4 regions of the Rhodoferax sp. GW821-FHT09E07 genome follow, and region 4 is predicted to be linked to each of the others. Evidence: predicted binding sites of a transcription regulator. Region 4 holds the regulator's gene; each other region holds the start of a gene.
What was found. Region 4 encodes sigma-54, which starts transcription at its own class of promoters, with help from an activator protein. Its sites were predicted from a motif close to TGGCANGNAANCTGCTTT; they were not measured.
Positions count from the first base shown of each region.

Region 1: a site for sigma-54 is predicted at 2,130-2,147, ahead of glnK (P-II family nitrogen regulator). Genes of this name have one in related genera too.
Region 2: a site for sigma-54 is predicted at 2,634-2,651, ahead of nirB (nitrite reductase large subunit NirB). Genes of this name have one in related genera too.
Region 3: a site for sigma-54 is predicted at 5,361-5,378, ahead of AC07OE_RS15850 (ammonium transporter). Genes of this name have one in related genera too.

Region 1 covers NZ_JBWKOP010000006.1:78,917-86,696, reverse strand. Annotated here, with positions in the region: gene AC07OE_RS13005 (hypothetical protein) at 1-1,013, opposite strand, end outside; partial or broken gene AC07OE_RS13000 (YifB family Mg chelatase-like AAA ATPase) at 1,088-1,981, opposite strand; gene glnK (P-II family nitrogen regulator) at 2,233-2,571, shown strand; gene AC07OE_RS12990 (ammonium transporter) at 2,592-4,127, shown strand; gene AC07OE_RS12985 (aldose 1-epimerase) at 4,239-5,105, shown strand; gene AC07OE_RS12980 (SMP-30/gluconolactonase/LRE family protein) at 5,102-6,013, shown strand; gene glcE (glycolate oxidase subunit GlcE) at 6,103-7,260, shown strand; gene glcF (glycolate oxidase subunit GlcF) at 7,276-7,780, shown strand, end outside.
Region 2 covers NZ_JBWKOP010000003.1:368,687-376,466, reverse strand. Annotated here, with positions in the region: gene nirB (nitrite reductase large subunit NirB) at 1-2,429, opposite strand, end outside; gene AC07OE_RS07570 (type IV pili methyl-accepting chemotaxis transducer N-terminal domain-containing protein) at 2,764-4,047, shown strand; gene AC07OE_RS07565 (bifunctional protein-serine/threonine kinase/phosphatase) at 4,125-5,885, shown strand; gene AC07OE_RS07560 (TetR/AcrR family transcriptional regulator) at 5,806-6,462, opposite strand; gene AC07OE_RS07555 (nuclear transport factor 2 family protein) at 6,561-7,028, shown strand; gene cynS (cyanase) at 7,085-7,528, shown strand; gene pal (peptidoglycan-associated lipoprotein Pal) at 7,693-7,780, shown strand, end outside.
Region 3 covers NZ_JBWKOP010000007.1:298,773-306,552, forward strand. Annotated here, with positions in the region: gene AC07OE_RS15820 (putative bifunctional diguanylate cyclase/phosphodiesterase) at 1-176, opposite strand, end outside; gene AC07OE_RS15825 (alpha/beta hydrolase) at 208-1,050, opposite strand; gene AC07OE_RS15830 (M20/M25/M40 family metallo-hydrolase) at 1,067-2,527, opposite strand; gene otnI (2-oxo-tetronate isomerase) at 2,605-3,432, opposite strand; gene metW (methionine biosynthesis protein MetW) at 3,455-4,036, opposite strand; gene metX (homoserine O-succinyltransferase MetX) at 4,033-5,181, opposite strand; gene AC07OE_RS15850 (ammonium transporter) at 5,449-6,651, shown strand; gene AC07OE_RS15855 (putative bifunctional diguanylate cyclase/phosphodiesterase) at 6,712-7,780, opposite strand, start outside.
Region 4 covers NZ_JBWKOP010000009.1:102,279-110,058, reverse strand. Annotated here, with positions in the region: gene AC07OE_RS18340 (THUMP domain-containing class I SAM-dependent RNA methyltransferase) at 1-1,072, opposite strand, end outside; gene rpoN (RNA polymerase factor sigma-54) at 1,069-2,682, opposite strand; gene lptB (LPS export ABC transporter ATP-binding protein) at 2,682-3,458, opposite strand; gene lptA (lipopolysaccharide transport periplasmic protein LptA) at 3,455-4,063, opposite strand; gene AC07OE_RS18320 (exopolyphosphatase) at 4,139-5,071, opposite strand; gene AC07OE_RS18315 (thiol:disulfide interchange protein DsbA/DsbL) at 5,156-5,809, opposite strand; gene AC07OE_RS18310 (SPOR domain-containing protein) at 5,873-6,553, opposite strand; gene argS (arginine--tRNA ligase) at 6,625-7,780, opposite strand, start outside.

The sequences.
Region 1 (7,780 bases), on a different contig from region 4:
TTGCCTCCAACGGACATAGGCTTTAAGTCTTTATCGTCTTTATTCTCTCCCTGTCCTGGGTGCATCATGGGATATGCATAACAGATGTCAAACGGTAGGGGACGGCGGCATTTCAGTAGCCGTGTCACAAAGTACCGCTCTTTCAAGGACGTACCAGTTGGGATAGCAACTACTTCGGCCTGAATTTCGGTGTCGTCATCGAAGGGGAAGACGCACGTCAGGGGCTCCTTGGATCGACGGTTCTGGGAGGTTGACTGAACCGAGCGCTGAATAGCGTTGAGTGCATCCTGCGTCCGGTCACTGATCAATTTGTAAGCAAGGTGTCGTGCGTCGGTAACTTTGAGCCCAAGCACAGTTTGCGTTCCCACCGTTATTTCATGGGGTAATTTTGTTGTGTCGCACTTGGGTTCCCAGATGAGGTCGTCCCATCCATGTGAGAAAGCACTTCGTGCCAGCACGCTTGAAGGGCAGAAGAAGAAACGGGCGATTTCGACGCAGGGAATCATCACGTAGTACGGATCCACCTGGTTGATATCCGAAATCGCTAGAATTTTTGATGGATTCCTTTGAGACCATGCCAGCCGTCCCAGTGTGTATTCAGAGCGGAGGATCGGCCATTGATCTTGCTGGTTCCCAAAAAAGCGGGGGATGTTGTCTTGAAGCCCCAGCAATGTGCTGTGGGCTGGCGCGATCTTGAGTCGCCGCAGATCCACCCGATTTGGGCGCAATGGGACGCGCTTGCCGCCATGGAAAATGGCGCCCTTGTACAGGAGGGGTAAGTACCCAACCCCTAGAGGTACCCTGATTTGCCGCGCGACATCGGCTGCATTCGGCGCAACCAAGATGCCCTCAACATTGGGGTAGAGAGGGCTCAAAAACACATCGATCATGTGTTGAGCGTTATGTGGCCCTTGCGGGAACACGTCGCCCAACCAGTCAATCCGCCACCTTTCCCTAGTATTTAGTAGGTTGGCTAATTCATCAATTACTACTCGTCCCTGATTCTTTGTCATAGCGCTAAGTTCTTATTTACCGCGCTACTTTCTCATAAAGCGTGAAAGTTCTCAAACAATCTGGCCATTGCCACCCCTCCTACCAGAGCCACGGCACTTGCCGTGTGGTGAGGGCTGCACGTGGGGCGCAAGCCCCAGCGCTGCAAATCAAAGCGGCCGCACAGGCTGCCAATGGCGGCGCTTTGCAGCGCTTCGTCGGTGCTCATGTCCGGTAGCAGGCCCGCAAAGCGTTGTGCCAGCATGGACTTGCCGGACCCTGGTGGTCCCACTAATAGAAGTGAGTGTCCGCCTGCCGCCGCAATTTCCAGTGCGCGCTTCGCAGCGGCCTGGCCCTTCACATCCGCCATATCAGCGTCGCGCAGGCGCAAGCCCGGCGGGGTGCCAAGCACGCGGACCCATCCGTCCGGGTCCTCCGGTTCGGGGGTTAGCTCCGCAGAGCCCGCGGGGGCAGGCAACGCAAAGTGACGCACCACATTCAGCAGGTGACGCGCCCGCACCACATGGGAGTCTGGTACCAGCGCCGCCTCTTCGGCGCTGTCGGGCGGAAGCACCAAACGGGTGCTGACCTGGGCGGTGCGCAGCGCCAGCGCCATGGCCAAGGCGCCGCGTACCGGGCGCAAGGCGCCGGACAACGACAGTTCCCCGGCAAACTCGTACTGCGCCAACGCGGTCCCGTCGATTTGCCCACTGGCCGCCAAAATTCCTAGCGCAATGGGCAAATCCAGCCGTCCAGAGTCCTTGGGCAGGTCGGCCGGGGCCAAATTGACGGTGATTCTCTTGTTATGGGGAAATTCCAGGCCGCTGTTCTGGATGGCGCAGCGCACCCGTTCGCGGGCCTCTTTCACCTCCACATCGGCCAGACCGACCAGGCTGAAGCTGGGCAGACCGTTGGCCAGATGCACTTCGACGGTGACCTTGGCTGCTTCCAGCCCCAGCAGAGCGCGACTCTGCACCAAAGACAAGCTCATGGCCCTATGCTCCCAAAACGGTGCGCTGCAAGGCAGTGCATGCGCACAGATTGCACCAGTTAAGTGCATGCTGTATTTATGTACAGGTATGTTACTCCAGTCCGCGCTGCTTGGGGCGTGGCCTTGTGAAATAGAGGGGCTTTTAACTTGGCATGGCTTCTGCTTTAGGGGTCTTATCTCCAGACCCGTGGAGAAGCAGACCAGCCAGACCCGGTGTCTGTATTCAACTGTTATCAAGCTGAGGTGAACACATGAAACTCGTAACGGCCATCATTAAACCGTTCAAGCTCGATGAGGTGCGAGAAGCCTTGTCTGGCATTGGTGTGCAAGGTATTACCGTCACCGAAGTCAAAGGCTTCGGACGTCAAAAAGGCCACACAGAGCTGTACCGCGGTGCGGAATACGTGGTGGACTTTCTGCCCAAGGTGAAGATCGAAGCGGCGATTGACGACGCTTTGGTGGACCGCGTGATCGAAGCCATCGAAGGTGCTGCCCGCACCGGCAAGATCGGCGACGGCAAGATTTTTGTCTACAACCTGGAACAGGTCGTGCGCATTCGTACCGGCGAAACCGGCAAAGAAGCGCTGTAACCCGAAAGAGAGCCAATAACATGAAAAAACTGCTTGCTTCCCTGGCCTTGGGCCTGAGCCTGCTGACAGCCGGGTCGTTCGCCCTGGCCGAAGACGCCAAACCCGCCGACGCACCCGTTGCTGCTGCACCTGCTGCAGAAGCCAAACCTGCTGACGCTGCTGCAGCTCCTGCTGCGGCACCCGCCGCCGCTCCTGCTGCTGCAGAGGCTGCACCTGCACCCGTGCCCAACAAGGGCGACACCTCCTGGATGATGGTCTCCACACTGCTGGTGATCTTGATGACAGTTCCTGGTCTGGCCCTGTTCTACGGCGGCCTGGTGCGCAGCAAGAACATGCTGTCCGTGCTGATGCAGGTCATGGTCACGTTCTCGCTGATCGTGGTGCTGTGGTTCATCTACGGCTACAGCCTGGCCTTCACCGAAGGTACCGCCTACTTTGGTGGACTGGATCGCCTGTTCATGAAGGGCATCTGGGACAACGCGGCCGGCACCTTTGCCAACGCTGCTACCTTCAGCAAGGGCGTCGTGATTCCTGAAATCGTGTTTGCCGCCTTCCAGGCCACGTTCGCCGGTATCACCTGCTGCCTGATCGTCGGCGCATTCGCAGAACGCATCAAGTTCTCCGCCGTGCTGTTGTTCATGGTGCTGTGGTTCACCTTCTCCTACGCTCCCATTGCCCACATGGTGTGGTTCTGGGCCGGCCCTGATGCCTACACCAGCAAAGACGTGGTGGACAAGGTCAACGCCACTGCAGGCTACATCTGGCAATCCGGCGCGCTGGACTTTGCCGGCGGTACCGTGGTGCACATCAACGCTGCTGTGGCTGGTCTGGTGGGCGCATTCATGGTGGGCAAGCGCATTGGCTACGGCAAGGAAGCCATGGCCCCTCACAGCCTGACATTGACCATGGTTGGCGCATCCCTGCTGTGGGTGGGCTGGTTCGGCTTCAACGCCGGCTCCGCTCTGGAAGCCAACGGCTTCGCTGCCCTGGCCTTCATCAACACCTTTGTCGCTACCGCTGCTGCCGTGTTGTCTTGGTCCTTGGGTGAAGCCCTGCACAAAGGCAAGGCCTCCATGCTCGGTGCCGCTTCCGGTGCCGTGGCTGGTTTGGTTGCCATCACACCTGCTGCCGGTAACGTCGGTATCGGTGGCGCGTTGATCATCGGTCTGCTGGCTGGCTTCGTCTGCCTGTGGGGTGTGACGGGTCTGAAGAAACTGCTGGGCGCTGACGACACACTGGACGTGTTCGGCGTGCACGGCGTGGGCGGTATTCTGGGTGCGTTGTTGACTGGCGTGTTCAACTCGCCTTCCCTGGGTGGCCCCGGTTTCGTGGCTGACTGGGTGACAGCGACTGGCATCACTGCCGCTGACTACTCCATCGCTTCGCAAGTGTGGATCCAAGCCAAGGCTGTGCTGATCACCATCGTGTGGTCCGGTATCGTGTCTGTGATCGCCTTCAAGCTGGTGGACCTGACCATCGGTCTGCGTGTCAGCGAAGAAGACGAACGCGAAGGCCTGGACATCACGTCCCACGGCGAGACCGCTTACAGCCGCTAATCCTCAGGATTCGGTTACGAGCCAGTTTCAATTCTTCTTGAGACTTCGGCCCAGCAGGATTTCGGTCCCGCTGGGCCATTTTTTTGGGATCTGCCGGTGCACAATGCCGCCATGAATTCCACACTCACCTTGCGCAACGGCGACCTGCTGTGCGACATCAAACCTGAATTGGGCGGCAGCATTGCCGGTCTGTGGCTGGGCACGGAACCTGTGCTGAGCTCGTTGCCCGGCGACCAGATGCAGACCGTGCGCCAGTCGGCCAGCTACCCGTTGGTCCCGTTTTCCAACCGCATTGGCCACGGCCAGCTGCAATGGGCCGGCACCAGTCACCCCTTGGTCAAGAACTTCGAGCCCGAGCCCCACGCCATCCACGGGGTGGCCTGGCAGCGGCCCTGGGCGGTTCTCGAGTCCACAGAGCAGTTCGCCTTGCTGTCGTTTGAGCACAAGGCCGACGCGTCCTGGCCGTTTGACTTTGACTGTTCCCAAGCTTTCAAGCTGGAGGCGGGCGCGCTGGAGATGACGTTGTCCATCACCAACCAGTCGCCCGTGGCAGCACCAGTGGGCCTGGGCTGGCACCCCTACTTCCCCAAGCGCCCAGGTACCGAGGTGCAGTTCTCGGCCACAGGCCGCTGGGAAATGGGCTCCGACAAATTGCCTACCCACCGTGTGGCCCACCCCGGCCTGCACCAAACGCTGGAGTCGCTCACGGTGGACCATTGCTTTGACGGCTGGGGCGGCGTGCTGACCCTGCGCGACAGCGTGCTGCGTGTGCAGGTGTCGTCGGCACTGAGGCATCTGGTGGTCTATACCAACCCGCAGCGCGACAACATTGCCGTGGAGCCGGTCAGCCATGTGAACAACGCGCTGAACCTGATGGCCCAGACTGGCACTGCTGGGGGCGACCTGGGCGTGGTGGTGCTGCAGCCGGGCCAGACCTATTCCTGCGAAATGCGCATCGACGTGGAGCGCGCGCTATGAGCTGGCAACCCCTGAGCCAAGACACTTTCGAACTCGGCGAATCGCCGTTCTGGCACCCCACTGAGCAGCAGCTCTACTGGGTGGACATTCCCGGCAAAAAGCTTCTGCGGGCCAACGTTTACATGGGCAGTGTGCAGGCGTGGGACATGCCCACTGAGCCCGGTTGCATTGCGCCCGCCGCCCGCGGCGGGCTCGTCATCGCGCTGCGCCACGGCGTGTTCCGTGCGCGGGAGTGGGGTGGGGCGCTCGAACCCATTGTGACCCTGCCCTATGACACGGCCGTGGTACGGGCCAACGATGGCAAGTGCGACGCGCTGGGTCGTTTTTGGGTTGGCACGATTGACGAACCCAAGGCTCGCCGTGCGGCGGCGCTGTTCTCCATTGACTGCCGCCGTGGCGTGCCCGAGGTGGTGCAGCACGCAGCCGGGGCCCTCACGGGCAACGGCTTGGCCTGGAGCCCGGACAACCAGACCATTTACTGGTCCGATACGCCCAACCATGTGGTGCACGCTTGGGACTATGACCTGGAGACCAACACCCTGGACGAACAGCGTAACTTTCAGCAGTGCGCTCCCAAGCCTGCCGGGTGGACCTTTGAGACCACCGCATACGCAGGCCGTCCCGATGGCGCGGCGGTGGACGTGCAGGGCAACTACTACGCGGCTATGTTCGAAGGCCGACGCATCTGCAAGTTCGCGCCCAATGGCACGTTGCTGGCCGAGATCCCTGTGCCCGCCCAGTGTCCCACCATGCCCTGCTTTGGGGGTGAAGACCTCAAGACCCTGTACGTGACGACTGCGCGCCATGGCCGCAGTGCGGCCGAGTTGGCAGCCATGCCGCTGTCTGGCGCGGTGTTCTCGATGCGGGTGGAAGTGCCGGGCCTGCCGGTCAACTTCTTCGTCGACTGAGTCCCGTGTCCTGCACCACCAATTTTTTGGTGGTGCAGGCACCAAAAAATTCACACCGGGGCAGAAGGCAGCGCTTTACCATCGGCGCCATGCCCGATACCCCCGCTCTTGCCCATTTGCTGGACCAGGTCCGCACGGCCGTGGCCGAGCGCACGCCGCTGCAGATCCGTGGAGGTGGCAGCAAAGACTTTGTGGGCACCATCCAGCCCGCGCAACTGCTGGACACACGGGGCCACAGGGGCATCGTGGACTACGCGCCCAGCGAACTGGTGGTCACCGTGGCCGCGGGCACCCCGCTGGCCGAGCTGGAAGCCGCGTTGGCCGAAAAGGGCCAATGCCTGCCGTTCGAGCCTCCGCATTTCGTGTGGTCCAGCGGTGCCGGCACGCCGTCGCCCGCCACCGTCGGCGGTTTGGTGGCCAGCGGCCTGGCTGGCCCAGCGCGTGCCAGTGTGGGTAGCGTGCGCGACTTTGTGCTGGGCCTGGAATGCATCAACGGCCGTGGCGAGCACCTCACCTTTGGCGGCCAGGTCATGAAGAATGTGGCGGGCTACGACGTTTCTCGCCTCATGGTGGGCGCCATGGGCACACTGGGCGTGCTCACGCAGGTGTCGCTCAAGGTGCTGCCGATGGCCCCGGCCGAGGCCACGCTGGTGTTTGGCCTGGATCAGGCCACGGCGCTGGAGCAACTGCACCGCTGGGGCGGCCAGCCCCTGCCGCTGAATGCCAGCTGCTGGGTGCATGACGACACGGCGCCCGGCGGTAGGCAAGACCTGCTGTTTGTGCGTCTGCGCGGCGCCATGGCGGCGGTGGAAGCGGCCTGCCGGAAGATGCTGGACGAAGCGCCTGGGCAGCGCATGGACGCGGCCCAGGCTGCCGCCGACTGGCTGCTGTGCCGTGACCAGCGCCTGCCGTTCTTTACGCCCCCTGCGCCGGACCTGGTGTTGTGGCGTCTGTCGGTGGCGCCCACGGCTCCGGTGCTGGACTTGCCTTGGGCGCAACTGGTGGAGTGGCACGGTGGCTTGCGCTGGCTTTGGGCGCCGCTGCAGGCGGGAGCCCAGCTGCAGGTCGCGGCCCGCCAAGCTTCGGGAAATGCTACTGTTTTTGTAGCTTCCCAAGCAGACTCCACGGGGGCTGGCTGTCAGTTTGCTACCAAGGATGCTGCCAAGGACGCCATCACCCGCCGACTCAAGGCTGCGTTTGATCCGTTGGGCTTGTTCAACCCGGGGCGCCTTTGCGCCGATCTCTAGGCACCACGTCGCGCCATGCAAACCCACCTCGCCCCCGAATACCAACACACCGCCGACGGCCAGGCCGCCGAGGCCATCCTGCGCAAGTGCGTGCACTGCGGTTTCTGCACCGCCACCTGCCCCACCTACCAGCTGCTCGGCGATGAACTGGACGGCCCGCGCGGACGCATTTACCTGATGAAGCAGGTGCTGGAGGGGCAAACACCGACCCGCGCGACCCAGTTGCACCTGGACCGCTGCCTGACCTGCCGCAACTGTGAGACCACCTGCCCCAGCGGAGTGGACTACGGCCACCTGGTCGACATAGGCCGCAAGCTGGTGGACGCCAAGGTGCCGCGGCCCCTGGGTGAAAAAGCGGTGCGCTGGGCGCTCAAAGAGGGCCTGCCTTCGCCCCTTTTCGCGCCCGCCATGAAGCTGGGGCAGTGGGTGCGCCCGCTGCTGCCGCAGGCGCTCAAGAACAAGGTGCCCGCATCGCAGCCGGCTGGCGCCTGGCCCACACGCGGCCATGCGCGCCAGATGC
Region 2 (7,780 bases), on a different contig from region 4:
ACGGCTTCGAACTGGCGGGTGTCGACCTGCGCGTCCTGGAAGTCAAACCAGGGATCGGGCTCGCCGTCCAGCGCGAACAGCAGCTCTTCGTTCAAGGCCTTGCGGCCCTCGGCGTCTTCCAGGATGCGCTTCTTCACATAGTCCAGGCCCACGCGGCTGACAAAGTGCACCGTGCGTTCCAGGTACCAGCCTTCCTTGCGGTAGAGCTGCATGAAGGCACCGGTGTACTCCAGCACTTCTTCAGTCGTCTTGAGCTTGACGAAGAAATGCGCGACCTCGGTCTTGATGCCACCGTTGCCGGCGATGTACATCTCCCAGCCGCTGTCCACGCCAATGATGCCCACGTCCTTGATGCCGGCTTCGGCACAGTTGCGGGGGCAGCCGGAGACGGCGTACTTGACCTTGTGCGGTGCATACATGCGCCAGTGGGCGCGCTCCAGGTCCTTGCCCATTTGCGTGCTGTCCTGCGTGCCCATGCGGCACCATTCGCTGCCCACGCAGGTCTTCACCGTGCGCAAGGCCTTGGCGTAGGCGTGGCCGCTGGGCATGCCAATGTCCTTCCACACGCTTACCAGGTCTTCCTTCTTCACGCCCAGCAAGTCGATACGCTGGCCACCGGTCACCTTGACGGTGGGAATCTTGTACTTGTCCACCGCGTCGGCAATCTTGCGCAGCTCGTTGGCCGTGGTCTCACCGCCCCACATGCGCGGGATGACGGAGTAGGTGCCGTCCTTCTGGATGTTGGCGTGGCTGCGCTCGTTGATGAAGCGGCTTTGCGGATCGTCCTTGGCTTCCTTGGGCCAGCTGCTGATCAGGTAGTAGTTCAGCGCAGGGCGGCAGCTGGAGCAGCCGTTGGGCGTCTTCCAGCCCATGCCTTGTTGCACCTGGGCGATGGTGAGAAATTTTTCCTTGAAGATAGCGTCGCGCACTTCCTGGTGGCTGTGCTCGGTGCAGCTGCACATGGCCTTCTTCTTGGGCGTGGCGGAGTAGTCGCCACCGGCCGTGAACATGATGATCTGTTCCACCAGTCCGGTGCAGGAACCGCACGACGCGCTGGCCTTGGTGTGCTTTTTCACCTCGTCCAGGGTGAACAGGCCTTTTTCCTTGATGGCCTTGCAGATGGTGCCCTTGCTCACGCCGTTGCAGCCACAGACCTCGTCGCTGTCCGCCATGGCAGCGGCCTTGTTCTGCCCCTGGTGGCCCACGTCACCGATGTTGGAGCCGCTTTCGCCAAACATCAGCTTGTCGCGGATGTCGGCAATGCTGCGGCCGTCACGCAGCATCTTGAAGTACCAGCTGCCGTCCACGGTGTCGCCGTACATGCAGGCGCCCACCAGCTTGTCGTTCTTGATGACCAGCTTTTTGTACACGCCGCCAAAGGGGTCACTCATCACGATCTCTTCGGTGCCTTCGCCGCCGGTGAAGTCGCCGGCCGAGAACAGGTCGATGCCAGTGACCTTCAGCTTGGTGGAGGTCAGCGAGCCGGTGTAGCGGCCAATGCCGTACATGGCCAGGTGGTTGGCGGCCACCTTGGCTTGCTCAAACAGGGGGGCCACCAGGCCATAGGCGATGCCGCGGTGGGCCGCGCATTCGCCCACGCTGTAGATGCGGGCGTCGGTCACGGTCTGCATGGTGTCGGTCACCACAATGCCGCGGTCCACATGCAAGCGCATGCTGGCGGCCAGCTCGGTGTTGGGGCGAATGCCCACGGCCATCACCACCAGGTCGGCTGGCACCTCAGAACCATCTTTGAACTTGATGGCCTTCACGCGGCCATCGTCGCCACCCACCAATTCCTGGGTTTGTGCGCCCATCAGGAAGTTCAGGCCACGCTCTTCCAGTGACTTGCGCAGCAGGCCGCCGGCCACGGTGTCCAGTTGGCGTTCCATCAGCGTGGGCATCACGTGCACCACGCTCACCGTCATGCCGCGCAGCATCAGGCCGTTGGCGGCCTCCAGGCCCAGCAGGCCTCCGCCGATGACGACGGCGTGTTTGTACTTGGTGGCCGCCTCGATCATGGCGTTGGTGTCGGCAATGTCGCGGTAGGCGATCACGCCTTGCAGGTCTTTGCCGGGAATGGGCAGGATGAAGGGGTTGGAGCCGGTGCAGATCAGCAGGCGGTCGTACTCGGCCTCGGTGCCGTCAGAGGCTTTGACGATGCGCTTCACGCGGTCCACTTCCACCACTTTTTTGCCGGCGTGCAGCGTGATGTTGTTTTCGGCGTACCACTCGAAGGAGTTCAGCACGATCTCGTCCAGCGTCTGCTCGCCGGCCAGCACGGGGGAGAGCAGGATACGGTTGTAGTTGGGGTGGGGCTCGGCACCAAAGACGGTGATGTCGTACAGGTCCGGGGCTACCTTGAGCAGTTCCTCAAGGGTGCGCACACCGGCCATGCCGTTGCCAATCATTACCAGTTTCGATTTTTTCATAGTAGCCACTCCAAGGACGAGAAGACTTTGCGGGATGCGGCGGTGCCACATGCCAAAAATAGGGGGTAGAGGAGATCTGCGCCTTCTGCAAAGGCGCACCAGCAAGCACTGGCGTTGGACAGACTGCGACTGCGCGACGTCGTTGTGCGCAGAACCGGCATGGCTGTCATCTCGTTTGAGCGCGTCGTTGCGCCCGGCTCAGCCAATGCAAGAGCTGTGCCATATGATCGGCACCTGTTCGCGGTCACCCGCTCTGCCGGTGTGGGTGGTGTGCGAATTGCGTGGCACCCAAGGCCCCGCAAGCCCCGTTATTCCTAGCTGAAACTGAATTTTCATGACCTCCGCCCTGCTGTGTTCCGCCCGCCAAAAGACCGCGCCCACGCTGGCTGCTGACCTGCAGGCGGTGGGCATTTCGGTGCTGGCCACGGTCGATGATTGCAGCAAGTTGGTGCAGGGCGTGGTGCTGCACGCACCAGATGTGGTGATTTGCGATGTGCCGTTGCCCACCAGCGCGTGGTTCCAGGCGCTGCAAGTGGTGAGGCAAACCGTGCCACGCCCGTTGATCGTGTTCACGAATGACAGTGATGCCAGCCATATCGAGCAGGCCACCGAGTGCGGCGTGCATGCCTATGTGGTGAATGGCTATGGGGCTAACCGGCTGCGCCCGCTTATCCATCTGGCACAGGCACGGTTTCAAAAGGCCGAGCAACAGCGCCAAGCCTATGAAGAACTGGCCACCCGCTTCGAGGAGCGCAAGGCGGTGGACCGGGCCAAGGGCATTCTGATGCGGGCCCAAAGCCTGTCGGACGACGACGCCTTCCGCACGCTGCGCTCGGCCGCCATGAGTTCCAACCAGCGCATGGGCCAGTTGTCGCAGCACATCATCCAGTCGGCCCACTTTGCCGAAGCGGTGAACCGGTCGGGCCAGTTGCGCATGTTGTCGCAGCGCCTGGTCAAGTTGCACCTGCTGCAGGCCATGCAGGTGCAGACCGTGCACCATGCTGCCCTGTTGCAGGACTCGGTGCAGTGGGTGGATAGCAACTTTGCGCTGCTACGCAAAAACCTGTCGCAGCCCACCTATGGCGATCTGCTGGGGCAGGTGGCCCAAACCTGGGAGCTGCTGAAGGCCGCGTTAACCGCAGGTGGCACGGATGTGGTGGAGCGCGAGGCCGAGGCCCTGCTGATGGGCGCCGAGCGCCTGACCGCCAGCCTGGAGAGCTCGGGCGCGGCCGCACCGCTGCAAGTGCTGAACCTGGCCGGACGCCAGCGCATGCTGTCGCAGCGCTATGGCAAATACGCGTTGCTGGCGCTGGTGAGCCAGGGCATTGCTGTGGAGCTGGCCCAGGCCAGTATGCGCGCTGCCCAGCAAGATTTCGAAAAAGCGCTCACTTACCTGAATGGCCTGCCCCTGAGCACCCCCGCCATCCACGAGGCTCTGGGCGCTGCGGGCGTGGCGTGGCTGCAGATGGTGGCCGCGGCCCAAGACGCCCAACGCCTCAGTCCCGCCAAGCGCGGCGCTCGCCTGGAAGACCTGGCGGCTGGCAGCGAGACCTTGCTGGGCCTGTTCGAACAGCTGTCGGGCCACTACGAACACAGCATGCAAATGCTAGTGGGATGAGGCTGGACCAAGGGTTAACCCGCACGATTTTGGTGCGTTGCAGCAGAATTCGGCACTGAAATTGCTTATCTTGGTGCATGGCTTTTGACATAGACATTGGCTTTGCATCCCAGGCCGGGCGCAAACCTCTTAACGAAGACTTCTGCGCCGCCATGCTGCCCACCCAGGGGCAGGAAGACATGGGCTCCATCGTCGCCATGGCCGACGGCGTGAGCGCTGGCGGCATGGGCCGCGAGGCTGCGCAGACCACGGTGACCAGCCTGGTGCGCGACTACTTTGGCACCCCCGAGACCTGGGACACAACCGTCGCCCTGGACCGCATCATCGCTGCGCAAAACGCCTGGCTGTGTGGCATCAACCGGCGGCGCCAACCCGCCATGGGCCTGACCACGCTGACCGCGCTGGTGCTGCGCGGCCACTCGTACACGCTGGCCCATGTGGGGGACGCGCGCTGCTACCTGGTGCGCGACGGCAAGGCTACCCAGCTCACGCAAGACCATGTGGTCAACCACCCGGACCTTAAACACCAGCTGCTGCGTTCCGTCGGGGCCGAAGACCACCTGGTGGTGGACTACCTCCAGGGTGACCTGCAGGTGGGCGATGTGTTCATTCTGCTCACCGACGGTGTGCACGGCGAAGTGGCGGCCCGCCGTCTGCCCGAATATGCGGCCATGGCGGACGCGCGTGACGCCGCCCAGAAGCTGGTGGACCTGGCGCTGACCCGGGGCAGCAACGACAACGTGTCCGCCATGGTGGTGCGCGTGCAGGGGCTTCTGGAGGCCACGCTGGCCGATGCCAACCGCCGGGCCGAGGCCTTGCCCATACCCGCAAAGCTGAAAGTCGGCGACACGCTGGACGGTTTTGTCGTGACGGCGCCCATTGCCGACAACGGCATCAATGTGCTGTACCAGGTGCGTGACCCAGCGACGCAGACGCTGTACGCCCTCAAGACCCTGAACACCGCCCGCGCCCACGACCAGGAAGAACGCGCCATGCTGGCCCATGAGGCGTGGCTGGCGCTGCGCATGCATTCATCCCGCGCAGCGGACCACCTGGTGGCCGTGCACGAGCGCTTGCCCAATGGCCGTGAGCGTTCGGCGTTTTATGTGCTGTATGACTGGCATGGCGGTGAGACCCTGCAGCAGCAGCTGGACCACCACACACGCGTGGCACCGGCCGTGGCGCTGGGCTACACCATGCAGGCGCTCAAGGGGCTGGCGCGCCTGCACCGGCAGGGCGTGGTGCACCGTGACATCAAGCCCGCCAACCTGCACCTGGGTGACGACGGCGTGCTGCGCGTGCTGGACCTGGGTGTCGCCCTGAGCGGGCGTGAACCCGCCGCCATGCGGGCGCTGCACGCGGGCACGCCCAGCTACGTGAACCCCGAGCAGTGGGGCTTTCGCACCAAGGCTGGTAATGGCAAGACGGAAGCGGAGGACGGCGAAGCCCAACTTCCCAATGCACAGAGTGATTTGTTTGCGCTGGGCGTGACGCTTTACCAACTACTTACCGGCAAGCTGCCCTATGGCGATGTGCTGCCCTACCAGGTGGGTCGCTACTACCGCGACCCCACGCCCCCCAGCCGCCACAACCCCGAGGTGCCCATCTGGCTGGACCACGTGCTGCAAAAGGCCGTGGCCCGCGACCAGCGTCAGCGCTTCGAGACAGCGGAAGAATTCCTGCTGGCGCTGGAGCGCGGCGCCAGCCGCCCGCTAAATGCACCCATGGCCACACCGCTGATGCAGCGCGACCCCACGGCTATCTGGAAGGTCGCGCTGGGCGTGTCGGTGCTGCTGAATTTTCTGCTGGTGTACTGGCTGCTGTTCTTGCCAAAGTAGTCCGCGTAGCCCGAAGCGCACGCAAGAGGTGCGCAAGGTTGGTCAACGCCGCCTCCGGGCTTTGCGCGCCTTGGGCCTGCACAATCGCACCGTCAATGGCCAGTGCCACCGCTTGTGCGTCCTTCTGTCGATGCCTGGAGGGAGGAAGCAGTGTGGCCACGGCTGCCGTCATGCTTTCTTTGTGCATACGTGCAATGTCTATCACCTCTGGCTGCGTTGCGCCCAGCTCCGCCACGCTGTTGATAAACGCGCAGCCCCGAAAACCCTCGTCTTCAAACCACTCGCGCAGCGCAGGCACCAGGGCATCCGTGCCTGCATATTTGGTCCCATAGCGGTGCAGGGCATCCGTAAACCAACCCATCCACATTTCATGTCGGTAGGTGAGGAAGGCCTGGATCAACTCATTCTTGCTGGGGAAGCAGCGGTAGAAGGTCACCTTGGCCACGCCCGACTCTGCAATCACGCGGTCGATACCCGTGGCCCGAATGCCCTCGCTGTAGAAAAGCTGGTGCGCTGTCAGCAAGATTCGCTCACGGGGTGGCAGGTCTTTCAATGCGGGGGTGGGGAATAACGACATGCCAATATTGTAGACAAGTCTGTCTACATCGATTAGCATTTGTATGTAGACAAGTCTGTCTACATGCCTTCCATTACTTTTGAAAAGGTCTGCTACCCATGGAACCCCGCCCGCCACTGCCCCCATTTACCCTTGCCACCGCCATACAGAAGGTTCGCCTGGCTGAAGATGCCTGGAACTCGCGTGACCCGGCGCGTGTGGTGCTTGCCTACAGCACGGATACACGCTGGCGCAACCGCGTCGAATTCCCTGTGGGCAGAGAGGCCGCACAGGCACTGCTGGAGCGCAAATGGATGCGCGAGTTGGACTATCGGTTGATCAAGGAAATTTGGGCCCATGCGGACAACCGCATCGCCGTGCGTTTCGCCTACGAGTGGCATGACGACGCGGGCAACTGGTTTCGCAGCTACGGCAACGAAAACTGGGAGTTCGATGCCAACGGCCTGATGACCCATCGCCACGCCAGCATCAATGACCAACCGATCCAGGCGACCGACCGCAAATTCTTCTGGCCCCTGGGCCGTCGCCCTGATGACCATCCGGGGCTGAGCGATCTGGGGTTGTAAGGCGTGATTCTTGCAACCTGCATGCACTTTCCAACCACTGCTGATCAGGAGCATCTATGAATCGCAATGACGTCACCGAAAAAATCATCGCCGCCAAAGTCAGCAAAGGGCTGAAGTGGGAGAGTGTGGCCAAGAAGGTGGGGCTCAGCAAGGAGTGGGTTACCGCCGGTTGCCTGGGCCAAATGACCTTCGACGAAAAGCAGGCCAAGGTCGTTGGCAAGATCTTCGGCCTCAGCGCCGAAGAGATCAAATGGCTGCAGGTGGTGCCCTACAAAGGCTCACTCCCCACGGCGGTTCCTACCGACCCGCTGATCTACCGTTGGTACGAGCTGGTCAACGTGTACGGTACGACCATCAAGGAACTCATCCACGAGGAATTTGGCGACGGCATCATGAGCGCGATCGATTTCAGCATGGACATCGTGCGCCAACCCGACCCCAAGGGCGACCGCGTGAATGTGGTGCTGTCCGGCAAGTTCCTTCCGTACAAGCAGTACTGAAAAAGGGCCAGCGACACCAAGACGTGTGCCACTGCGCAGGCGTCGCCTACTCTGAAACATTATCCGTTTACATTGTAACAAATGTATAATTTCCCGAGCCCGGATATTGATTCTGGGCGCGATTCATGGGTTATCCAATTTTCAGAAAGAGGCGACGAAAAGTCATGAAAAAAATCTGTTCAATGGCGTTTGTGTTCTCCAGCGCTTTGGCGCTGGTGGCGTGTGGCAGCAGCCCCAAATCAAACATGGCGT
Region 3 (7,780 bases), on a different contig from region 4:
TGGGATTTTTCGGCCAGCTCCTGCTCCAGGGTCAGCAGCAGCAGGGCTGGCAGGCTCACGCCCAGGACCACCACGAGCATCATGGTGTAACGCAGCGGCAAGCCGGCGCGCCAGCGGGCGCGCACATTGGCGAAGCTCAGGGAGAAGCGCTGCATAGGCGGCAAGAGGGCTTTCAAGGAAACACGTTAAGCAAGGCCGATGCCGGGTTCAAAACCGTTGCGCCAGCCACTGGTGCAGGGTATCAAAGACCTCCGTCGCATCCAGTTCGTTGAAAATTTCATGGTACAGGCTCTCAAAGCACTTGTTGGTCACCACGCCAGCGGGCGCGGCAGCGGCAAAGTCGCGGCTGCCTTGGGGGTTCACCAGGTGGTCCGCACCCGCATACATCAAGAGCGTAGGCACCTTCCACTGCGAGGCCAGCGCCACGGTAGCGGGGCCCGCGGCGGCAATGAACTGCGCCAGACGCGCGGAAATGCGGTCGTGCACCAGCTTGTCCGCCTGGTAGGCCGCCACGACAGCAGGGTCGTGCGAGATGTAGCTGGCGTTCAGGCCATTGCCCACGCGCAGATTGGGCACGAGCTTGGGCAGCACCGCCACCAGGAGCTTCTGGAACGCATTCAGACCCGGGTTCAAAGCGGGGGATGACATGACCAGGGCCTCGACCGGGCGTATGCCCAGCGACACAAAACGCCCCGCCACCAGGCCGCCCATGCTGTGGCCCAGCAGGATCAGCGGCGTGCCCGGCGCCATGCGGGCGCGGGTGCTGTCCACAATGTCGGCCAGGTCGTCCAGCAGGCGCGTGTCAGTGGGCAGGCTGCCCGGCGCACCGCCCGATTCACCGTGGCCGCACTGGTCGTAGCCGCGCGCCGCAAAGCCCCAGCTGTTGAGCTGACGCGCCACATGGTCGTAGCGGCCGGCATGTTCGCCCAGGCCGTGCACGATGATGACGGTACCGCGTGCGGCCACGCCGTGGTCCAGCGGCCAGTCCTGGATGACCACGTTGTCGCCATCACTGGCCACAAAGGTGGTGAGGGTGGTTTCAGAGCTCATGAAGGGCAGAACAGAGTCAGGGAAAACGGGAGATTACCTGGGCCACAGCAGCAGTGAGCTTCTTGGCGTAGGGCACATGCAGGAATTCGTTGGGGCCATGGGCGTTGCTCTTGGGGCCCAGTACGCCGCAGACCATCATCTGCGCCTTGGGGAAACCTTTGGACAGCATGTTCATGAGCGGGATGGTCCCACCCTGGCCGATGTGGCCACAGGGCGCACCAAAGTGGGCCCGGGATGCTTCGTCCAGCGCGACGTCCAGCCAGGGCGCGGTGTCGGGGGCATTCCAACCCGTGGCACTCGCAGCCCCCTCAAACGTTACCCGCGCCTGGTAGGGTGCGTTGTCTTGCAGCAAGGCTTTGAGTTCCTGCACCGCCGTATCGGCCTCCACCAGCGGCGGCAGGCGCAGGCTGAGCTTGAACGCGGTGTAGGGCCGCAGCACATTGCCGGCGTTCTTCAGTTCTGGCAGACCATCGGCCCCGGTCACGCTGAGCGTGGGCTGCCAGGTGCGCTTGAGCAGGGCCTCCAGCGGGTCGGTGGTGGTGGGCAGCGCAAAGGTGGTGGCACCACCGCAGTCGTAGTGCGCCCAGGGGAAGCGCTTGAACAGCTCGTCCCCCAGGATGGCTGCCGTGGCCTGGGCCTGCTGCAGGCGGGCGGCGGGCACTTCGCAATGGAAGCTGGCCGGCAGCAGGCGGCCGGTCTTGCTGTCTTCCAGCCGGTCCAGCACTTGGCGCATGATGCGAAAGCTCGACGGCACAAGGCCGCTGGCGTCGCCCGAGTGGATGCCTTCGGTGAGGATCTCCACCTTGAGCACACCGCTGGCCATACCACGCAGGCTGTTGGTGAGCCAGAGCTGGTCGTAGTTGCCGGCGCCCGAGTCCAGGCACACCACCAGTCCCACGTCGCCCAGACGGGACTTGAGGATGTCGATGTAGGGCAGCAGGTCGTACGAGCCGCTTTCCTCGCAGGTTTCGATGAGGCCCACCACGCGCGGATGCGCCACGTTCTGGCTCTTGAGGGCCTGCAGTGCGGCAATGGCGGCATAGGCGGCGTAACCATCGTCGGCACCGCCACGGCCATAGAGCTTGCCGTCTTCGTATTTGGGGGTCCAGGGGCCCAGGTCGTTGCGCCAGCCGGAAAACTCGGGTTGCTTGTCCAGGTGGCCGTACATCAGCACGGTCTGTGCGGACGTGTTCCCGCTGGCGGCCACCTCAAAAAACAGCACGGGGGTACGGCCTTCCAGGCGCACGACTTCCAGTGTCAAGCCCGGCACCTTTTGCGCCTCGATCCACTGGGCGGTGTTGCGCACCACGGTGTCGATGTAGCCCCCTGCCACCCAGTCCGCATCGAACATGGGCGATTTGGCGGGAATGCGGATGTAGTCTTCCAGACGGTGAACAATGTCACGGTCCCAAGCTTGGCTGACCTGCTCCAACGCTTGTGGCGCATTCAAGGCAGCGGACGGTACGCGGGCGTTCATGGCGAACTCCTGAAACAACAGAGTGGGTGGTGCGCCATCATGCCATGCGCCAACCGCAATCCGGCTGTGGCAAACCCTCAGCGCAACGTCACATCTCGCCAGCCCAACCCTGCGCGGGTGGCACCGGGCTGGGCACCCAGCCGGGGCCGGTATTCACAACCCACCCAACCGGCGTAACCGAGCTCATCGAGCAGCGCCAGCAGGTACGGGTAGTGCAGCTCGCCCTGCGAAGGCTCTTGGCGCTCTGGCACACCAGCAATCTGGATATGGCCCACCGTGCCCATGGGCAGGTACTGGCGCAGCTTGCTGGCCACGTCGCCCTCTGTGACCTGGCAGTGGTACAGGTCCATCTGCACCTGCAAGTGGGACGAGCCCACCTCAGCCACCACGGCATGCGCCTGGGCCTGGTGGACCAGAAAGTAGCCCGGCATGTCGCGCGGGTTGATGGGCTCAATCAGCAGCGTGCAACCCTGGGCGGTAGCCTGCTCGGCGGCCCAGCGCAGATTGCGCACATAGGTGGCGCGCAGGGCAGCGTGGTCCGCGCCCTGCGGCACCAACCCCGCCATGACGTGGATGCGCGGGCACTGCAGCACCATGGCGTAGTACAGCGCCGTGGTGATACCCGCCTGGAACTCGGCCTCTCGCCCCGGCAGGCAAGCGGTGCCACGCTCGCCACGGTCCCACGCGCTGGCCATGGCGGCTGTCTCGTTGCCGCCAGGCGGGGCATTGAACAGCACCTGCTGCAAGCCGGCCGCATGCAGCGGCGCGGCCAACGCGTCGGGCGTCCAGGCATAAGGAAACAGAAACTCCACGCCCGCAAAACCATCCGCCGCCGCCGCCGCGAAGCGCTCCAGCAACGGATGCTCGTTGTACAGAAAGCTCAGATTGGCGGCAAAGCGAGGCATGGGCGGCGCGAAACCTGGGCCGTCAGCGGGCCAGTTTGTAGACCGAGGTGCCGGCGCGCAAATTGGGCGCAAAGCGCACGGTGCGGCCCTCCTGCAGACCGAAGCTGTCGAGCACGCGCAGGCCGTTGCGCTGCGCCAGCTCGGCCAGGTCGGCGTGGGTGCCGACCCGGATATTGGGCGTGTCGTACCACTGGTAGGGCAGGCGCCGCGTGACGGGCATGCGGCCCTGCAGGATGCTCAGGCGGTTGGGCCAATGCGCAAAGTTGGGAAAAGCCACGATGCCCACCCGGCCCACGCGCGCCGTCTCCTTGAGCATGGTCTCGGCATTGCGCAGATGCTGCAGCGTGTCGATCTGCAGCACCACGTCAAAGCTCGCGTCCTCGAACATGCTCAGGCCCTGGTCCAGGTTCAGTTGCAGCACGTTCACGCCGCGTTGCACGCAGGCCAGCACATTGGCATCGTCCAGCTCCACGCCGTAGCCGGAGCAACCGCGGTGGCGTTGCAGGTGGTCCAGCAAGGCGCCGTCGCCACAGCCCAGATCGAGCACACGGGCGCCCTGGGGCACCAGGCTGGCAATTGCATGCAGGGTGCTCATGTCGGTCATGCTGCCACCTCCAAGGTACGCGCAATGCTATTGAAATAGGAGCCAACCACGCCCATGTAACGGGGGTCATCGAGCAAAAAGGCATCATGACCGTGCGGCGCGTCGATCTCCGCGTAGCTGACGTCCCGCTTGTTGTCGAGCAGCGCCTTGACAATTTCCCGGCTGCGCTTGGGGCTGAAACGCCAATCGGTGGTGAAGCTCACCAGCAGAAACTTGGCTTGGGTACGGGCCAGGGCTTTGCTCAGGTCACCACCAAAAGCGCGCGCTGGGTCAAAGTAGTCCAGCGCGCGCGTGATCAGCAGGTAGGTATTGGCGTCAAAGTACTCGGCGAACTTGTCGCCCTGGTAGCGCAGGTAGCTCTCGATCTGGAACTCCACGTCCTGTGTCGAGTATTTGTAGCCACTGGCGTGCTCCAGCAGCGCTTCCTTCAGCTGGCGGCCGAACTTTTCGTTCATCACGTCGTCGCTCAGGTAGGTGATGTGGCCAATCATGCGGGCGATGCGCAAGCCACGCTTGGGGACCACGCCATGCTCGTAGAAATGCCCGCCGTGGAAATCCGGGTCGGTCACGATGGCGCGGCGCGCCACCTCGTTGAACGCAATGTTCTCGGCCGTCAGGTTGGGCGCGCTTGCCACCACCACGGCATGCGCCACACGCTCGGGGTACTGCAGCGTCCAGCTCAGCGCCTGCATGCCGCCCAACGATCCGCCCAGCACCGCGGCCAGTGTCTGGATGCCCAGCGCGTCCAACAGGCGGGCCTGTGCGTTCACCCAGTCCTCCACCGTCACCACGGGAAAGTCCGCGCCGTACACCTTGCCAGTACGGGGGTCGGTGTGCATGGGGCCAGTGGAGCCAAAGCAGGAGCCCAGGTTGTTCACGCCGATGACAAAGAACTTGTTGGTGTCCACCGACTTGCCGGGGCCAATCATGTTGTCCCACCAGCCTTCGCTTTTATCCTGCCCCGCGTAAACGCCCGCCACGTGGTGTGAGGCATTAAGCGCATGGCACACCAGCACGGCGTTGGACTTGTCGGCGTTCAGCGTGCCGTAGGTCTCATAGGCGAGGGAATAGCCTTGCAGCGAAGCGCCGCTTTGCAGGGGCAAAGGCGCATCGAACGACAGGGACTGGGGCGTGGCAATCAGCATAAAAACAAAACCCGGCAACGCTAAACGCGGGCCGGGTTGCAATGCCAAAAGGCGGGTCCGTGTTTAGCTGAATTTATTAAGCGCCCGCAAGCTGGAGCAAATTGGCGCTGTGAGTGCAAAGTATATCAAGCACGGCGTTTGGGGCAGAAATCCTTTCAGACGCACCACTTTGGATTGTCTGGCGTGGTTTTTGCTTTAATTTGGTGCATTTTGAAGAATTTCACTTTATTTGCACCAAACACAAGCATTTATTCAAAGAGGGTTTGTATGGAAGCACTAAAACAGGGCGCAGATGCCCTGTTCATTTTGTTGGGCGCAGTCATGGTGTTGGCCATGCATGCGGGGTTTGCGTTTCTGGAGCTGGGCACCGTGCGCCGCAAGAACCAGGTGAACGCGCTGGTCAAAATCCTGGTGGACTTCTCCGTTTCCACCGTCGTCTATTTCCTGGTGGGCTATGGCGTGGCCTATGGCACGCACTTCTTTGTAGGGGCCGAGCAGCTGGCCGTGCAAAGCGGCTATGCGCTGGTGAAGTTCTTCTTCCTGCTGACCTTTGCCGCCGCCATTCCGGCCATCATCTCGGGCGGCATTGCCGAGCGCGCCAAGTTCTGGCCCCAGCTGATCGCCACCGCCGTCATCGTGGGCGTGATTTACCCCTTCTTCGAGGGCATTGCCTGGAACCAGCACTTTGGCGTGCAGGCCTGGATCAAGAACCTGACCGGCGCTGAATTTCATGACTTTGCGGGCAGCGTGGTGGTGCATGCCGTGGGCGGCTGGATCGCGCTCGGCGCTGTGGTGCTCTTGGGCGCGCGCAGCAACCGCTACCGCAAGGACGGCGCCATGTCAGCCCACCCACCCAGCAGCATTCCGTTTCTGGCGCTGGGCGCCTGGATTCTGATCGTAGGCTGGTTCGGCTTCAACGTGATGAGCGCGCAGGTGCTGGACAAAATGTCCGGGCTGGTCGCAGTGAACTCGCTGATGGCCATGGTGGGTGGCACGCTGGTGGCACTGCTGCTGGGCAAGAACGACCCCGGCTTTGTGCACAACGGCCCGCTCGCCGGCCTGGTGGCCGTATGCGCGGGCTCGGACCTGATGCACCCGCTGGGCGCGTTGGTGGTAGGCGGCGTGGCCGGCGCCATTTTTGTGGTGATGTTCACGCTAACGCAGAACAAATGGAAGATCGACGACGTGCTGGGCGTCTGGCCGCTGCACGGCCTGTGCGGTACCTGGGGCGGCATTGCGGCGGGCATCTTCGGCAGCCAAACCTTTGGCGGGCTGGGCGGTGTGAGCCTGGGTGCGCAACTCATCGGCACCGCCATGGGCGTGGCCTGGGCCGCGCTGGGCGGCGTGATTGTCTACGGTGCACTCAAGGCCACCATGGGCCTACGGCTGAGCCAGGAAGAAGAATTTGACGGCGCTGACTTGAGCGTGCACAAGATCAGCGCCACGCCGGAGCGCGAGGCCAACTGGTAAGCCATCGCGATTGCTCTCTATTTGAGAGCAAATTGTTCAATAAATACGTGGGCTAGAGGCCTATTTTGCAGTCAATGCAGGTGCCATGACCACGCTGTCCAGCCAAGCCTGCAGCGCCGCCCCGTGCAGCGGCCGACTGCCCAGGTAGCCCTGCATCACATCGCAGCCCAGCTGGGCGATGGTGGCGCGTTCGGCCTCGGTCTCCACGCCTTCGGCGGTCACAAACAGGTCCATGCCATGGCCCATTTCGATCATGGCCTTGACCAGCTTCTGGGTGCCGGGCGCCTTGTCGATGCCATCAATGAAACTGCGGTCGATCTTGAGTTCGCTGACCGGGAGCTTTTGCAGGTAGGCCAGTGACGAATAGCCGGTGCCAAAGTCGTCAATCGACAGCGGAATGCCCACGGCGCGCAGCGCCTGCAGCAGCTCCACACTCTTCTGCGCATCTTCCATCAGCCCGCTTTCGGTGATTTCCAGGCGCAGGCGCTGCGGGTTGATGCCACTGGTAGCAACCTTGTGGCCCACACGCTGGGCAAAGCCTGCATCCTGCAAATCGCGCGTGCTCACGTTCACAGCAATGCTCAGCGTAGGGTGCGTGGTCTGCCACGCCTGCAGCGTACGCAGGGCCTGGTCCAGCATCCAGTCGGTGACCATGGTGATGTAGCCGGTCTGCTCCGCAAACGGCACAAACTCGGCGGGTGACACAAAGCCGCGTTGGGGGTGCACCCAGCGCACCAGGGCCTCGGCACCCACGGGTCGGCCGTCGGCCAGCGCGAACTTGGGCTGCAGCCACATTTGCAGTTGCGACTGGGCCACAGCGGCGCGCAGGTCGGACACCAGCCCGAGGTGGTCCAGCCGCGCGGCCTCTTGGGCTGCGCTGTACCAGGCGTGGCCCAGCGCCGCGCGCTTGGCGCTGTGCAGGGCTACTTCGGCGTTGCGCAGCAAGGTCCCCACCGCCACAGAGCCGGAGTCCGTGGCATCGGCAAAGCCACAAGTCAGGTTCAGGTCCACGCTGTGGCCGCTGCAGGCCACCGCGGCAGTGGTGGCCCCCTCCAGGTCGGCGCGCAATTGCTCCACGGCGCTGCGCTGGTCGGCGTGAAATGCCGCCGCAAACGTCCCGCCCGACAGG
Region 4 (7,780 bases):
GGCTGGCCAGTTGGTTGAAGAAGTCCACGCCCTCGTCGGTTTGCGCCAATTCACGCGCGCCAAAGCGGGCGCCCTCGCCCTCCCCAGCCACACCGCCGATGCCGATACGTTCGCCATAGGGCGGGTTCAGCACCATCACGCCGCCGCCCTCAATCGGGGGCATGCGCTGCAGCGCGTCGCCGCCGCGGAACTCGATCACATCGGCCACGCCGGCGCGCTGCGCGTTGCGCTGCGCAAAGTCCACCATGCGGTGCGACACATCGCTGCCGTAGATCAGCGCGGTCTGGCCCGGATCGGGCTTGACCACGTTGGCAGCAGCCTCGGCCTTCATGTCCGCCCATTCCTGCGAACGGAAGGGGCGGTATTTCTCGAACGCAAAGCGACGCAGCGAACCGGCCGCGATGTTGCAGGCAATCTGCGCGGCTTCAATGGCCACGGTGCCGCTGCCGCAGCAGGGGTCGTACAGCGGCATCAGGTCGTCGTCCCCCGAGGCCCAGCCGCTGGCGGCAATCATGGCGGCGGCCAGGGTTTCCTTCAGCGGTGCATCGCCCTTGTCTTCGCGCCAGCCGCGCTTGAACAGCGGCTCGCCCGAGGTGTCGATGTACAGCGAGCAGGCGTCGGTGGTCAGGTGGGCGTAGATGCGCACATCGGGCCACTGCGTGTTCACATCAGGGCGCACGCCGTTGGCCACCTCGCGGAAGCGGTCGCACACGGCGTCCTTCACCTTGAGCGCGGCAAAGTTCAGCGAGGTCAGCGGGCTGTGCTGCGCCGTCACCTCGACCTTGATGCTTTCCTTGGGGGTGAACCACTGCTCCCACGGCACTTGCAGGCCGGCGCGGTACAGGTCCTGCTCGCTCCGGTACTCGGTGTACGACACCAGCACGAGCACGCGCTGGGCCAGGCGGCTGTAAAGGTTGAGCAGCATGGCGTGCGCAAACGAGGTGCGCACGGCCACGCCGCCACGCTGCTTGGTCACGCAACCGGGGGGCAGACCGGTGATCTGCAAAATCTCCGGCGCCAGGTACTCCTCCACGCCGGCTGCGCAGGGGAGAAAAAGGGTCAGTTGGTTCATAGCGCTTTGCGGAGTGAGGCGGGGGCGATCTTCAGGCCCTCGCGGTATTTGGCCACGGTGCGCCGTGCGCACTCGATGCCCTGCTCCTTGAGCATGTCGGAAATCTGGTTGTCGCTCAAGGGCTTTTTGGCGCTCTCGGAGGCGATGAACTGCTTGATCAGCGCGCGCACCGCGGTGCTGGAGGCATTGCCACCGCTCTCGGTGCCCAGGCCCGAGCCAAAGAAGTACTTAAGCTCAAAGGTGCCAAACGGCGTGGCCATGTACTTGGCCGTGGTCACGCGGCTGATGGTGGACTCGTGCAGGCCCAGCTCGTCGGCAATCTCGCGCAGCACCAGGGGGCGCATGGCGAGTTCGCCGTGGGTGAAGAAGTTTTTCTGCCGCTCCACGATGGCCGTGCTCACACGCAGGATGGTGTCAAAGCGCTGCTGGATGTTCTTGATGAACCAGCGCGCCTCTTGCAGACGCTGCTGCAGCGCAGCGTGGCCCGCACCGTCGCGGCCACCACGGTGGTTGCGCAGCACATTGGCGTAGATGTCGTGCACTTTGAGACGCGGCATGACGTCGGGGTTGAGCTGCACACGGAACTTCGGAATGCCGCCGGCCTTGCCGATGGCCACCACGAGCACGTCGGGCACGATGATGTTGCGCTCTACGTCCACAAAGCGGCGCCCGGGCTTGGGCTCCAGCCGGGCGATCAGCGCAATCGCCTCGCGCACCAGCGTGTCGCTGCCCACACCCATCTGCACCAGACGCTTGATGTCGCGCCGCGCCAGCAGATCCATGGGCTGGCGGCAAATGCCCAGCGCGACCTGCAGCACCTCCAGGCGGTCATGCTCGCCATCTTCTTCGGCATTGGCCAGCAAATGGGCTACTTGCAGACGCAGGCATTCGCCCAAATCGCGCGCCCCCACGCCCACAGGCTCCAGGCTGTGCAGCAGGCCCAGGGCCACGGTGAAGTGGTGCGCCAGGTCCTGCAGTTGTTCTTCGTCGCCGGGGTTCAGGCTGCGCGCCAGGTCTTCCAGCGGGTCTTCCAGGTAGCCATCGTCGTTGAGGGATTCGATGAGAAAGCGCAGCGCGGCCGCATCGGTGGCATTGGTACGCAGGCTTAGGGCCTGGCGGTGCAGATAGGCTTGCAGCGATTCGGTGGAGCGCGCCAGCTCGGTGGCGTCCTTTTCTTCGTCGTCACCCAGGTTGTTGGCCTTGGCCTTGGCGTCCACACCCCACTCGCCATCGTCGGGCGTCATTTCGGTGGTGCCGTCGCCTTCCCAGTTGGGTTCGTCGCTGCTGCTCAGCGGCGCCGCTTCTTCATCGCTGGAGGCTCCAGCCCCCGTGGATGTTGCGTAGTCAGCTACAGAATTAGGAGCGTATTCAGCGTCACCGGTCTCTGACAGCCGATCGCCTTCGCTCACCGTTGCGTCGGAGGTGCTGAGCCCGAAGTCCTCGCGCTCGGCCCGGTCCTCGGTCAGTTCCAGAAACGGGTTTTCGTCCAGCATCTGCTCCACCTCCTGGCTCAGCTCCAGCGTGGAGAGCTGCAGTAGACGGATGGACTGCTGCAACTGGGGCGTGAGCGCCAGGTGTTGGGAGACGCGTAAGGAAAGACCCTGCTTCATCACATCTTGAAGTGTTCGCCGAGATAGACGCGGCGCACATCGGCGTTGTTCACGATCTCGGAGGGGGTGCCCTGCGCCAGCACATGGCCGTCACTGATGATGTAGGCGTGGTCGCAGATGCCCAGGGTTTCGCGCACGTTGTGGTCGGTGATCAACACCCCGATGCCGCGTCCCTTAAGGAAGTTGATGATGCGCTGGATCTCGATCACCGCAATCGGGTCGATACCGGCAAACGGCTCATCCAGCAGGATGAAGCGCGGCCGCGTGGCCAGCGCCCGTGCAATCTCCACCCGGCGCCGCTCACCGCCCGACAGGGCCAGCGAGGGCGATTCGCGCAGGTGCTCCACACGCAGATCCTGCAGCAGTGCGGTCAGGCGTTTTTCAATCTCGACCGACGTGAGCGGCTCGCCCGCCTCGTCGCGCTGCAGCTCCAGCACGGCGCGCACGTTGTCTCCCACATTGAGCTTGCGGAAGATGGACGCCTCTTGCGGCAAATAGCCCAGTCCCAGGCGCGCGCGGCGGTGGATGGGCATGTGCTCGATGGACTGGCCATCAATTGTGATGTCCCCAGCGCTGGCGCGCAGCAGGCCCACGATCATGTAGAACGAGGTGGTTTTGCCCGCACCGTTGGGGCCCAAGAGGCCGACCACTTCGCCGGTGCGCACGGCCAGCGAGACATCCTTGACCACCTGGCGTTTGCCATAGGATTTTTGTAAATGCCGGGCTTCCAGCCGCCCGGTACTGGTGTCCGGGGCTTCTTGGGGAATGTCGCTCACTGGGCGGGCTTCTCAAGTTGCGGCGTGGCACGCAGGGTGGCGCCGGGCTGGGGCGGCGTGGCGGCCTCGGACTCGGGTTTGGGCGTCAACATGGCGCGCACGCGGCCGGCCGGGGCGGCAGCCGTCTTGGGGGCGCCGTCCACGGTGAATTTGTCGGTCAGGTTTTCATAGAGGATGACGGCGCCCGTCACCTCATCGGCCAGCGTGGCCCCGCGCAGGCGGCGCAGCTGGGCTTTTTTGACAAAGCGCACGGTGTCGGCCTTGCCGTCGTACTCGATGGTGTCGCCATCACCTTCAATGAACTCGTCCAGGCCTTCTCGCTTTTGCCGGAAAAACGCGGGAGTGGCGGTCGAACCGGTCACCACGCCGTACTGGTAGCCATCGGGGTCCTGGCGCACCTCAATCTGGGCGCCACGGATCAGGATGCTGCCCTTGGTCAACACCACATGGCCGGTGAAGACACTGACCTGCTTCAGGTCGTCATAGCGCAGGGCATCCGCCTCCACGTTCATGGGCTTGTTTCGGTCGGCTTTTTCGGCCCACGCAAGGCCGCCTGCGCTGGCAAACACCAGCGACACGGTCACAGACAGGATGGTTTTTTTCATAAAGGCACGAAACTTGCTCGAAAAGCGCTTCGGCCATTGTACCGAGCGCTTTGCGCATTTCGCGCCTTGGCGGGTTCAGCCGTCGGCGTTAATTTTTTTGACCAACGCCTGCAACACTTCGGCAGCCCGGTCGTTCTCCACCTGGCAGGTGCCCGCATTGGCATGGCCGCCCCCGCCGTAGGACAACATCAGCTCGCCGATATTGGTTTTGGAGCTGCGGTTGGTGATGGACTTGCCGGTGGCAAACACGGTGTTCTGCTTCTGCAGACCCCACAACACGTGGATGGAAATATTGGTCTGCGGGAACAGCGCGTAGACCATGAAACGGTTCACTGCAAAAATGGTGTCTTCGTTGCGCAGGTCCAGCACCAGCAGGTTGCCATGCACGGTGGAGCAGCGCAGCAGCTGCTCCTTGGCCTTGGCGGCGTGGTCAAAGTACAGCTCCACGCGCTCCACCACATCGGGCAGCTGCAGAATCTCGTCAATGCCGTGGTGGCGGCAGTACTGGATCAAATCCATCATCAGCTGGTAGTTGCTGACGCGGAATTCACGGAAGCGGCCCAGTCCAGTGCGCGAGTCCATCAGGTAGTTGAGCAGCACCCAGCCCGTGGGGTTCATGATCTCGTCGTGGCTGAAGCGGGCCGAATCGCCCTTGTCCACGGCTTCCATCATGTCGTGGAAGCGGGCCGGAAAGCGGCTGGCGCCGCCATAGTGGTCGAACACCACGCGCGCGGCCGAATCGGCGTCGGGCAGGATGATGTGGTTGGGGCGCTCGCCCGTGTTGCGCACGGTCTCGGACTCGTGGTGGTCAAAAGCCAGGTGCACGCCGGGCACATAGGGCAGGTTGGTGGTGATGTCGCGGTCGGACACCTCCACCTTGCCATCCTGCATGTCCTTGGGGTGGACGAATTTGATCTCGTCGATCAGGTCCAGCTCGTTGAGCAGCACCGCACACACCAGCCCATCAAAATCACTGCGGGTGACCAGCCGGTACTTCTGATGTGCCATGGGGAAACTCTCCACAAAGGGGTTGAATGACAAATCATTCTAGCCCTGTGGATTGCCTCTGCGGCCCGCGCAGAGGCGTGTTTTTTAGCGGGCGGTACGCGCTTGGACGATCAGCGCGTCCACGATCTGCAGCGCGCGCTGCATGTTGCCGGCGATGGAGCCATCGGTGTAGTAACGGCCAGCCACACCCAGGGCGGGCACGCCTTCCACCTTGTAGGCGTTTTGTAGCTGGGCGGCCTTGGTCGCCTTGGTAGCCACGCTGAACGAGCTGTACTGCTCGACAAATTTGGCCTTGTCCACGCCCTGCTTGGCCACCCATTCGACGATGGCATCACCACCGCTGAGGTTTTGCCTCTCCACATGGATGGCGGCAAACACCTTGGAGTGCAGCTTTTCCACCAGGCCCATGGCCTCCAGCGCGTAGTACAGGCGCTGCTGGGGCACAAAGCTGTCCTGGAAAGCCACAGGCACGCGGCGGAAGGACACGTCCTTGGGCAGCTTGGGAATCCAGGCCTGCAAGGTGGGTTCAAACGCATTGCAGTGCGGGCAGCTGTACCAGAAGAACTCCACCACCTCGACCTTGCCAGCAGGGGCCTCCACGGGAGCGCGGGGGTCCACAGGCTGGTAATCAGTGCCCGCTTGCGGGGCTTTGGCCTGTGCCTGGGCGCTGGCGGCCCACAGGGCGGAAGATGCGATGGCGGCGCCAGTGGCGGCTTGGGTAAATACGCGACGTTTCATGGGTTCAAAAGCTCCAAAGTGCCTGGATGGGAGTGGACTGGGCGGGGAAAGTTCCAGCGCTGCTTAGCGCTGCACGCGCACCAAGGCGGTTTCCAGACCGCTCTTGTCCAGCTTGTCTTTGGCTTTGTCGGCGTCGTCCTTTTTGTCGAACGGGCCTACCCGCACGCGGAACACCGGGCGGCCCGACTGCTCGCGCTCGGAGATCTTGGTCTCAATGCCGCTGAGCGACAGCTTGGCGCGGTGGGCCTCCGCATCTTCAGCGGTACGGAATGCGCCCACCTGCACAAAGTAGGTGAATGCATCGGCCTCGCTGGCTGCGCCCGCCTTGGCCTTCGCCAGGTCGCCCAGGGGGTCTGCCGACACAGCGGGTTTGAGTTCGCCCTTGGCGTCCGGCTTGGCGGCCTTGGCATCCTTGGGGTCTGCCTTGCCATCGGTCTTGGCATCGGCTTTGACGTCTGCCTTTGTCTCCGGCTTGGCGGCCTTGGCGCCCGACGCGGCAGAGGCCGGTGCGGCAGCAGTGGGCACCGCAGGCGCAGGGTTCTTGCCGTAGAGCAGCGCGTTGGGATCCCAGTTCTTGTTCTTCTGGGCTTCGGCCGCGTCCTGGTCGGCGCTGCGGCTCTGGCTCTTGTTGATGAAAGGCACGGGCACCTTGGTGACGTACACCGCCACGGCCAACGCGGCCCCCAGGCCCACCACCACACCGACGATGAAACCCACAATGGTTCCGCCACGTTCAAACTTCATGTGCTGCTTTCTCTCTCTTAATCAGTGAGGGTCACAGCACATTGCTAGGCAAGTGGTCTGACCCCCAAGTCTCACATCTTTTGCGGGGCACTCACGCCCAGCGCCGCCAAGCCATTGTGCAATACCTGCGCGGTGGCTGCGACGAGCGCCAGACGCGCCAGTTTTACCGCTTCGTCGTCCACCAGGATGCGCTCGGCATCGTAGTAGCTGTGGTAGCTGGCGGCCAGTTCGCGCAGGTAGAAGGTCACGTCATGCGGCGCGTTGTCGGCCGCTGCGGCGGTCAGCATCTCGGGGTACTTGGCCAAGAGCAGCATCAGGGCCTGGGCCTGCGGGCTGTCCAGCGCCGACAGGTCCACACCCTTGAGGCTGGCTACATCCCCACCCCAGGTGGCCAGCACCGAGCAGATACGCGCATGCGCGTACTGCACGTAGTACACCGGGTTGTCGTTGTTCTTGGTGACGGCCAGGTCCACGTCGAAGGTGTATTCGGTGTCGGGCTTGCGGGACAACAGGAAGAAGCGCACGGCGTCCTTGCTGGTCCATTCGACGAGGTCGCGCAACGTCACATAGCTGCCCGCGCGCTTGCTGATCTTCACCTCTTCGCCGCCCTTGACCACGCGCACCATGGTGTGCAGCACGTAGTCAGGGTAGCCCTGGGGAATGCCCACGCCTGCGGCCTGCAGGCCGGCGCGCACGCGGGCGATGGTGCCGTGGTGGTCCGTACCCTGGATGTTCACCACCTTGGTGAAGCCACGCTCCCACTTGGCGATGTGGTACGCCACATCGGGCACAAAGTAGGTGTAGGTTCCGTCCTGCTTGCGCATGACGCGATCCTTGTCGTCGCCATAGTCGGTGCTCTTGAGCCACAGCGCGCCGTCCTGCTCGTACGTCTTGCCGGCGGCCTGCAGGCGCTTCACCGCGTCGTCCACGCGGCCGCTGGTGTAGAGGCTGCTTTCCAGGTAGTAGTTGTCGAACCTCACCGCAAACGCCTGCAGGTCCAGGTCCTGCTCGTGGCGCAGGTAGGCCACGGCGAACTGGCGCATGCCGTCCAGGTCGTCGATGTCGCCACTGGCAGTGAACTCACGGTCGTCGGACTTGACGGTCTTGCCCGCCAGGAAGTCGGCGGCAATGTCGGCGATGTAGTCGCCGTTGTAGGCTGCGGCCTTCTCGCCGCTGGGCCATTGGTCGTCACCGGGCTTGAAGCCCTGGGCGCGCAGATGGGTGCTG